Regions from separate parts of the Streptomyces sp. NPDC001828 genome, predicted to be linked through region 1. Evidence: predicted binding sites of a transcription regulator. Region 1 holds the regulator's gene; the other holds the start of a gene.
What was found. Region 1 encodes HspR, which represses chaperone genes until heat shock. Its sites were predicted from a motif close to TTGAGNNNNNNNNNCTCAA; they were not measured.
Positions count from the first base shown of each region.

Region 2: the regulator HspR is predicted to act here: its motif matches at 2,615-2,633, upstream of lon (endopeptidase La).

Region 1 covers NZ_JBIATV010000005.1:407,972-412,381, reverse strand. Annotated here, with positions in the region: gene grpE (nucleotide exchange factor GrpE) at 1-558, shown strand, start outside; gene dnaJ (molecular chaperone DnaJ) at 604-1,791, shown strand; gene ACFYZA_RS18225 (heat shock protein transcriptional repressor HspR) at 1,793-2,260, shown strand; gene ACFYZA_RS18220 (LuxR C-terminal-related transcriptional regulator) at 2,409-3,383, shown strand; gene ACFYZA_RS18215 (LuxR C-terminal-related transcriptional regulator) at 3,499-4,329, shown strand; gene ACFYZA_RS18210 (helix-turn-helix transcriptional regulator) at 4,335-4,410, opposite strand, start outside.
Region 2 covers NZ_JBIATV010000012.1:39,978-44,387, forward strand. Annotated here, with positions in the region: gene ACFYZA_RS28965 (trypsin-like serine peptidase) at 1-143, shown strand, start outside; gene lon (endopeptidase La) at 178-2,592, opposite strand; gene ACFYZA_RS28975 (GNAT family N-acetyltransferase) at 2,873-3,547, shown strand; gene ACFYZA_RS28980 (rhomboid-like protein) at 3,578-4,399, opposite strand.

The DNA.
Region 1 (4,410 bases):
GACTCCTCCGAGGAGGAGAAGGCGGCCCCGGCCGGGGACGCGGCCAAGGACATCGCCCTGCAGGCCCAGCTGGACCAGGCCCAGACGGCGCTCACCGAGCGCACCACGGACCTCCAGCGCCTCCAGGCCGAGTATCAGAACTACCGCCGTCGCGTGGAGCGGGACCGCGTCACGGTCAAGGAGATCGCCGTCGCCGGCCTCCTGACCGAGCTGCTGCCCACGCTCGACGACATCGGCAGGGCCCGTGAACACGGCGAACTGACCGGCGGCTTCAAGTCGGTGGCCGAGTCTCTCGAGACGGTCGCCGCCAAGATGGGCCTCCAGCAGTTCGGCAAGGAGGGCGAGCCCTTCGACCCGATGGTCCACGAGGCCCTGATGCACAGCTACGCGCCGGACGTCACCGAGACGACCTGCGTGGCGATCCTGCAGCCGGGCTACCGGATCGGCGAGCGTACGATCCGCCCCGCGCGGGTCGCGGTGGCCGAGCCCCAGCCGGGCGCGGCGGCCAAGGAAGAGAAGACGAGCGACGAGGAGAGCGGTGGCCCCGACAAGGGCTGACGCAGCGGTCATGAAAGCCGTGATCGTCCGGGAGGAGGGACGTCGATGAACACGAAGGACTTCGTCGAGAAGGACTACTACAAGGTTCTCGGCGTCCCCAAGGACGCCACGGACGCCGAGATCAAGAAGGCGTACCGCAAGCTCGCGCGCGAGAACCACCCCGACGCCAACAAGGGCGACACCAAGGCGGAGGAGCGCTTCAAGGAGATCTCCGAGGCCAACGACATCCTCGGTGACCCCAAGAAGCGCAAGGAGTACGACGAGGCGCGCGCCCTGTTCGGCAACGGCGGCTTCCGGGCCGGTCCGGGTGCCGGCGGGGGCAGCTTCAACTTCGACCTGGGCGACCTGTTCGGCGGGCAGCAGCCTGGCGGCCAGGGCGCGGGCGCCGGCGGCTTCGGCGGCGGGCTCGGCGACGTGTTCGGCGGCCTGTTCAACCGGGGCGGCGCGGGCACGGGTCAGCGCACCCAGCCGCGCCGGGGCCAGGACCTGGAGTCCGAGGTGACGCTCAGCTTCACCGAGGCGGTCGACGGGGCCACGGTCCCGATCCGGCTGTCCAGCCAGGCCCCCTGCAAGGCCTGTTCGGGCACCGGCGACAAGAACGGCACGCCCCGCGTGTGCCCGACCTGTGTCGGCACCGGCCAGGTCTCGCGCGGCTCGGGCGGCGGCTTCTCGCTGACCGACCCGTGCGTGGACTGCAAGGGCCGCGGCCTGATCGCCGAGAACCCCTGCGACGTCTGCAAGGGCAGCGGCCGGGCGCGCTCCTCGCGCACCATGCAGGTCCGCATCCCGGCCGGCGTCAGCAACAACCAGCGCATCCGCCTGCGCGGCAAGGGCGCGCCGGGCGAACGGGGCGGCCCCGCAGGCGACTTGTACGTCGTGGTGCACGTCGACGCGCACCCGGTGTTCGGCCGCAAGGACGACAACCTCACGGTCACGGTCCCGGTCACCTTCACGGAGGCGGCCCTCGGCGCCGAGGTCAAGGTGCCCACGCTCAGCGGTCCGCCGGTCACCCTGAAACTGCCCGCGGGCACCCCCAACGGCCGTACGATGCGGGCCCGCGGCAAGGGCGCGGTCCGCAAGGACGGCACCCGGGGCGACCTGCTCGTCACGGTCGAGGTGACCGTGCCGAAGGAGCTGGACGACAAGGCCCGCGAGGCCTTGGAGACCTACCGCGAGGCGACCGCGGGCGAGGACCCGCGGGCAGAACTGTTCCAGGCCGCGAAGGGAGCATGACATGGATCCCCGCCAGCGCCGGCAGCCCCAATTCGGCGGCCGCGCGTACGAGTTGAACGACGAGACGCCGGTGTACGTCATCTCGGTGGCGGCCCAGCTCTCCGGTCTGCATCCGCAGACCCTGCGGCAGTACGACCGCCTCGGCCTGGTCTCGCCCGACCGCACGGCCGGGCGCGGCCGGCGCTACTCGGCCCGCGACATCGAACTGCTGCGTACCGTGCAGGAGTTGTCGCAGACCGAGGGCATCAACCTGGCGGGCATCAAGCGCATCATCGAGCTGGAGAACCAGGTGGCGGCGCTCCAGGCCCGGGTCGCGGAGCTGTCCTCCGCGGTCGAGGGCGCGGCCGTCGCCATGCAGCAGCGCGAGGCCCAGGTGCACGCCTCCTACCGGCGGGACCTGGTCCCGTACCAGGACGTCCAGCAGGCCAGCGCGCTGGTCGTCTGGCGGCCCAAGAGGGCGTCGGAGTAGCCCTGTTGGGTCCCGCTCCTCCCAGCGCCTCACAGGCCCGCCGTCCCGTTCCGGGGCGGCGGGCCTTTCGTGTTGCCGTGCCGCCGTGAACCGGCAACCCGATGGGGATAGGGTCATCGATCTCGGTCGCAGGGAGGCGGGGGAGAGCATGTCTGAGCAGGTGGCGCATCCGCATGGCGCGGACCGGCTGTGCCCGCCCGCGGAACGGGCGTACGCGGACGCGCTGCGGGCCGGGCGCATCGCGCGCCAGGACGCGCGCGAGGCCACCTGCCTGATCGACCTGGGCCTGCTGCACCCCGACCCGGCCGCCCTCGACTGGCTGCTTCCCACCTCGCCGCAGGCGGTGATGGCCCGGCTGCTGCGCGGCGTCCACGAGGACATCGCGGCGAGCCAGGCCCGAACGGGCGTGGTGGCGGCGGCATTCGAGCGCTTCGCCGCCCTCGACGCACCGGCGTCGGCCGGCGGCGAGGCCATCCGGGTCCTGGACGGCATCCCCCGCATCAACGCGGCCATCGACGACGCGATAGCCGGCTGCACCACCGAGTCGCTCACCATCCAGCCGCGCGGCATCCGGCCCGAGCACATCCTGTCGCAGGCGCTGCCCCGCGCCGTGGACATGCTGGACCGGGGGGTGCGCATCCGCACCCTCTACACGCACGTGGCCCGCTACGGCCCCGGACTCGGCGACTATCTGCACCAGTTGGAGGGCCGGGCGGTGGAGGTCCGCACCCTGGACGAGGTCACCGACCGCCTGCTGCTCTTCGACCGTACGGTCGCGATCATCCCGGCCGCCGCGGACGACACCAGCGCGCTGGAACTGCGCCACCCGGCGCTCGTCGAGTACCTCGCGACCGTCTTCGAGCGGCTGTGGCGGCTCGCGGTGCCGCTGAGCGACGCGGTGCCCGCGGCGACCGGCATCGCGGGGATCACGCACCGGGAGCGGGTCATCGCGGCGCTGCTCGCGGAGGGCCACCAGGACGCGGTCGTCGCCCAGCGGCTGGGCATCAGTGTGCGCACCTGCCGCCACCACATCAGCCGCCTCGCCGAGGCGCTGGGCAGCAGCAGCCGCACCCAACTCGGCGTCCGCATCGCCCAGTCGGGCCTCGACGCGCACCCCCGCTGATCCACTGGTACAGCCGTCATGCGGACATGTCGGCCTTTATTCCGCCTCCAGTTGATGCAGTGCAGCAACATGATGGTGGTGGCCGAGCGGCTCCCGATGCATCGTGGTGGGCAGTATGAACAGCTCGACTCACGGGGACGCGGGGCCGGACGGCGGCGTGGTGGACGCCGCGGCCGTGGCCCTGCTCGTGCGCGGCATCCACGACGCCCTCGCCGATACGCGCCGCCGCGCGGGCGCGGTGGCCGACGCCTTCGAGCGGTACGCCTCGATCGCCACGGGCGCCCCCCGGCCCGGCCCGGCGGTCCGCGTGCTCGACGGCTTCGACGCGATCGACGGGGCCATCGCCGCGGCTTCCGCCGCCTGCGCCACCGAGATGCTGACCGTGCAGCCCGACGGGATCCGCTCGCCGAGCATCCTGGCGCACGCCTCGACGCGGGACCCGGCGCTGGTGGCCCGGGGCGCCCGGATGCGCACCCTGTACACCCACGTGGCCCGGTACGGGCCGGCCCTCGGCGGCTATCTGGAGCGGCTCGGCGACGGCGCCGAGGTGCGCACCCTGGACGAGGTCATCGACCGGATGATGGTCTTCGACCGCACGGTGGCGTTCCTGCCCGCCAACCCGGAGCGCACCAGCGCCCTCGAACTGCGCCAGCCCGCGCTCGTCGGGCATCTGGTGACCTACTTCGAGTGCCTGTGGAACCGGGCGGTCCCGCTGTCCGAGCCCGTCCCTGCGGCGACCGGCATCGCGGGGATCACGCACCGGGAGCGGGTCATCGCGGCGCTGCTCGCGGAGGGCCACCAGGACGCGGTCGTCGCCCAGCGGCTGGGCATCAGTGTGCGCACCTGCCGCCACCACATCGGCCGCCTCGCCGAGGCGCTGGGCAGCAGCAGCCGCGCCCAGCTCGGCGTGCGCATCGCCCGGGCCGGTCTCGGCGGCCCGGCGTGAGCGCCTCAGGCGTCCTGGTCCAGGATGCCGGACTGGGCGATGAGGAAGCCGAGCTGGGCCCGGCTGCCGCTGCCGAGGGCC
Region 2 (4,410 bases), on a different contig from region 1:
CCTGGCTGATCGACTACCAGGGGCCCGACCGGCTCGGCCGGATCATCGGCGTCCTGAGCGGCGGCGACACGGACGTGGAGTCGACGGCGGCCCTGTTCGACGCGAAGGCCCGCTCGGTCTACGAGCGGGCCACCCAGGCGTGAGCGGGGCCGGGGGCGCTCCCCCGGCCCCGCCGCCTCACGCCGCCGAGGCGACCGCGACCTCAGCCGGGGCGAGGGCGATCTCCAGGACCTGGCGGACGTCCGTGACGGGGTGGACCTCCAGCTTCTCCAGGACCTCCGCCGGGACGTCGTCCAGATCCGCCTCGTTCCGCTTGGGGATCACCACGGTGGTGATCCCGGCCCGGTGCGCGGCGAGCAGCTTCTGCTTGAGGCCGCCGATCGGCAGCACCCGCCCGGTCAGCGACACCTCGCCGGTCATCGCCACGTCGGTGCGGACCTGCCGCCCCGAGAGCAGCGAGGACAGCGCGGTGACCAGCGTGATGCCGGCGCTCGGACCGTCCTTGGGGACCGCGCCCGCCGGGAAGTGGACGTGCACGCCCCGGTCCTTCAAGTCCGCGACGGGAAGCTCCAGTTCGGCCCCGTGCGAGCGCAGGAAGCTCAGCGCGATCTGCGCGGACTCCTTCATCACGTCGCCGAGCTGACCGGTGAGGGTCAGGCCCGCCGCGCCCGTCTCCGGGTCGGCTAGGGAGGCCTCGACGAACAGGACGTCACCGCCGGCCCCGGTGACGGCGAGCCCGGTGGCCACACCGGGCACCGCGGTCCGCCGCTCGGCCGGGTCCTGGGCGGACTCGGGCACGTGGTGCGGGCGTCCGATCAGCTTGCGCAGATCGTCGGGGGCGATGGTGAACGGCAGCTCCTGGCCGCCCAGTTCGTGCTGGGCCGCGACCTTGCGCAGCAGCCGGGCGATCGAGCGCTCCAGGTTGCGGACGCCCGCCTCCCGGGTGTACTCGCCCGCGAGCCTGCGCAGCGAGGCGTCCTCGAGGACGACCTCACCGGGTTCGAGACCGGCCCGCTCCAGCTGGCGCGGGAGGAGGTGGTCGCGGGCGATGACGACCTTCTCGTCCTCGGTGTAGCCGTCGAGCCGGACCAGCTCCATGCGGTCGAGCAGGGCCTCGGGGATGGCTTCGAGGACGTTGGCGGTGGCCAGGAACACCACGTCGCTGAGGTCGAGCTCGACCTCCAGGTAGTGGTCGCGGAAGGTGTGGTTCTGCGCCGGGTCGAGGACTTCGAGCAGGGCGGCGGCCGGGTCGCCCCGGAAGTCGGAGCCCACCTTGTCGATCTCGTCGAGCAGCACGACCGGGTTCATCGACCCGGCCTCCTTGATGGCCCGCACGATCCGGCCGGGCAGGGCGCCGACGTAGGTGCGGCGGTGGCCGCGGATCTCGGCCTCGTCGCGTACGCCGCCGAGCGCGACGCGGACGAACTTGCGGCCCATGGCGTGCGCGACGGACTCGCCGAGCGAGGTCTTGCCCACTCCGGGCGGACCGACGAGCGCGAGCACGGCGCCGCCGCGGCGGCCGCCCACGACCCCGAGCCCCCGGTCGGCGCGGCGCTTGCGCACCGCGAGGTATTCGGTGATGCGTTCCTTGACGTCCTTCAGACCGGCGTGCTCGGCGTCGAGAACGGCCCGCGCGCCCCGGATGTCGTACACGTCCTCCGTGCTCTCGTTCCAGGGCAGTTCGAGGACGGTGTCGAGCCAGGTGCGGATCCAGGAGCCCTCGGGCGACTGGTCGCTGGAACGCTCCAGCTTGTCGACCTCCTTGAGGGCGGCCTCGCGGACCTTCTCGGGCAGGTCGGCGGCCTCGACGCGGGCGCGGTAGTCGTCGCTCTCGTCCTCGTCGCCGCCCTCGCCGTTGAGCTCGCGCAGCTCCTTGCGTACGGCGTCGAGCTGGCGGCGCAGCAGGAACTCGCGCTGCTGCTTGTCCACGCCCTCCTGTACGTCCTTGGCGATGGACTCGGCGACCTCCTGCTCGGCGAGGTGCTCGCGGAGCTGCTCGGTGGCGAGCTTCAGGCGGGCCACCGGGTCGGTCGTCTCCAGGAGCTCGACCTTCTGGGTGGTGGTGAGGAAGGGCGAGTATCCGGAGTTGTCGGCGAGGGCGGACACGCCCTCGATCTGCTGGACGCGGTCGACGACCTGCCAGGCCCCGCGCTTCTTCAGCCAGTCGGTGGCCAGTGCCTTGTATTCCTTGACCAGTTCGGTCACCTGGCCCGGCAGAGGCTCGGGCAGGGCCTCCTCGACCCTGGCCCCCTCCACCCACAGGGCCGCGCCGGGCCCGGTGGTGCCGGCGCCGATGCGCACGCGGTGGCGGCCCCGGATGAGGGCGCCGGGGTCGCCGTCGGAGAGCCGGCCGACCTGCTCGACGGTTCCGAGCACACCGGTCGCGGCGTACGTCCCGTCGATCCGCGGCACGAGCAGCACCTGCGGCTTCCCCGCATCGGGCCGGGCGGCGGCCTGGGCGGCCTCGACGGCGGCCCGCACCTCGGCATCGGACAGATCCAGCGGAACGACCATGCCGGGCAGCACGACCTCGTCGTCGAGCGGCAGCACGGGCAGGGCGGTCGGTGTGTACGCCGTGGACTCGGTAGCCATGATCTCCCCTTCGGCAGTCAAGTTGAGCTATGCCGACTCAATGCATGTGAGTCGAGGAATGTTCCCCGGGGCGTGTTCGCTCTGAGCGATCACTCGGGGCGACCCCGGTGACCAGGCACGGAGGGCTCGGCAGCCGCCGGTCGCGCAGGGCGACGGCTGCCGCGCCCGCCGGACCGCGCCGCACCGTCGGCCGCCCGGCAGCCATAAGACGCGAGACAAACACCCACCCTCGCTTGTAAGGTTCCCTACACCACTTCATCCATTACCACCGGGGGCGGACATGACGACGACAGCGACGGCAGCGGCGGCGGACCCGGCCGGGACGGCCACCCTCGTACGGGCCTGGATCGACGGCTGGGTCGTGTCGCGCGGGGCCTCCGATCCGATGGACCGCCCCTGGGGCTGGACCATCGACGCCGGACAGGCCCACCACGTGTCCCGGCACGTGCTGCCGGAGCCCGCCGAGGCGGACGTCCGCGCGCTGGTGGCCGCCACGACCGCACCCGGGACGTGGCTGAAGCTGTTCGCGGACGACGACACCGTGCGGCCCTGGCTCGGCGCGGGCTGGCAGTTCGACCAACCCGGCTTCCTGATGTCCCTCCCGCTCGCCGCCGAGCGGCCCGAGGTGCCGGCCGGCTACACCCTCACCTCGTGGACCCGGGGCGGCGTGACCCGGGTCCTGGTCCGCACCGCCGAGGGGCACTTCGCCGCCCGCGGCCAGATCGCGCCGACCGGCCCGACCGCCGTCGCCGACCAGATCGAAACGGCTGCGGACCACCGGCGCCGGGGCCTGGGCAGCCTGGTGATGCGAACCCTGCAGAACACCGCCCACGAGGCGGGCGCCACCACCGGAATCCTGGTGGGCACCCCCGAGGGCCGCACCCTCTACACCTCCCTGGGCTGGGAGACCCGCTCCCCCATGGCCAGCCTGCACTTCAAGCCGTCGGCGGGCTGACCGGCGCCGAAGGGCCGGGCGCGGCCCGGGTCAGGACGCCGGGGCGAGCCGTACCCGGCGCACCGCCGGCCAGCAGGCGACGCCCACCAGGAGGGCGACCGGGTGACCCCAGGCCGCCAGGGGTTCGGCCATGTCCAGGAGGTCCTGGAGGAGCAGGGCGCCGACCACGGCCAGGACGGTCCAGCGCAGCAGCGGGGCGAGCAGGCCCGCGAGGGCGCCGACCGTGGCCATCAGGCCGAAGCTGATGCCGTAGTCCAGGCGGTGCAGCGAGCTCGCGGGGAGGTGCCCGGCCAGGACCGAGAGGGCGACCGGGATCTCGGTGGCGAGGGTCGCCACGACATGGCCAAGCAGGAAGACACCGGCCGTGCGCCAGCCGCCGATGCGGCGCTCCAGGGCGGCCAGGACGAAGATGAACACCATCGCGTACGGGGAGGCGATGCCGCCGGCTATCCACAGCGCGCTGGCGAAGATCGCCAGGACCGGTGTCGTCGACAGGTGGGCCACATCGGTGCTCGACCCGCGCAGCAGGGCGCTCACCGTGTGCGGGTCGCCGTACTGGCTGTAGAGGGACGTCACCAGGAGCAGCACCGCGTAGCCGAAGGCGAACGGCGTCGCGATGGGCGAGGGGAGCACACGTCGTACCCGGGCGAGGCCGCCCCGCACTCCCGTGACGGGCGGCTCCGCGAACCCCGTCGGCCCGGCGACCGCCGGCTCCCCGGCACCCGAAGCGGGCGGCTCCGCCGTCTCGGACCAGGGCCGCTGGGACGGGAGCGCCTCGAATGCGGGGCCCGAGGCGGTGGCGGGCAGCGGCGTCGCCGACGCGGCCGGCTGCCGGGTTTCGAGCGGGTGCACCGGGAGAGGCC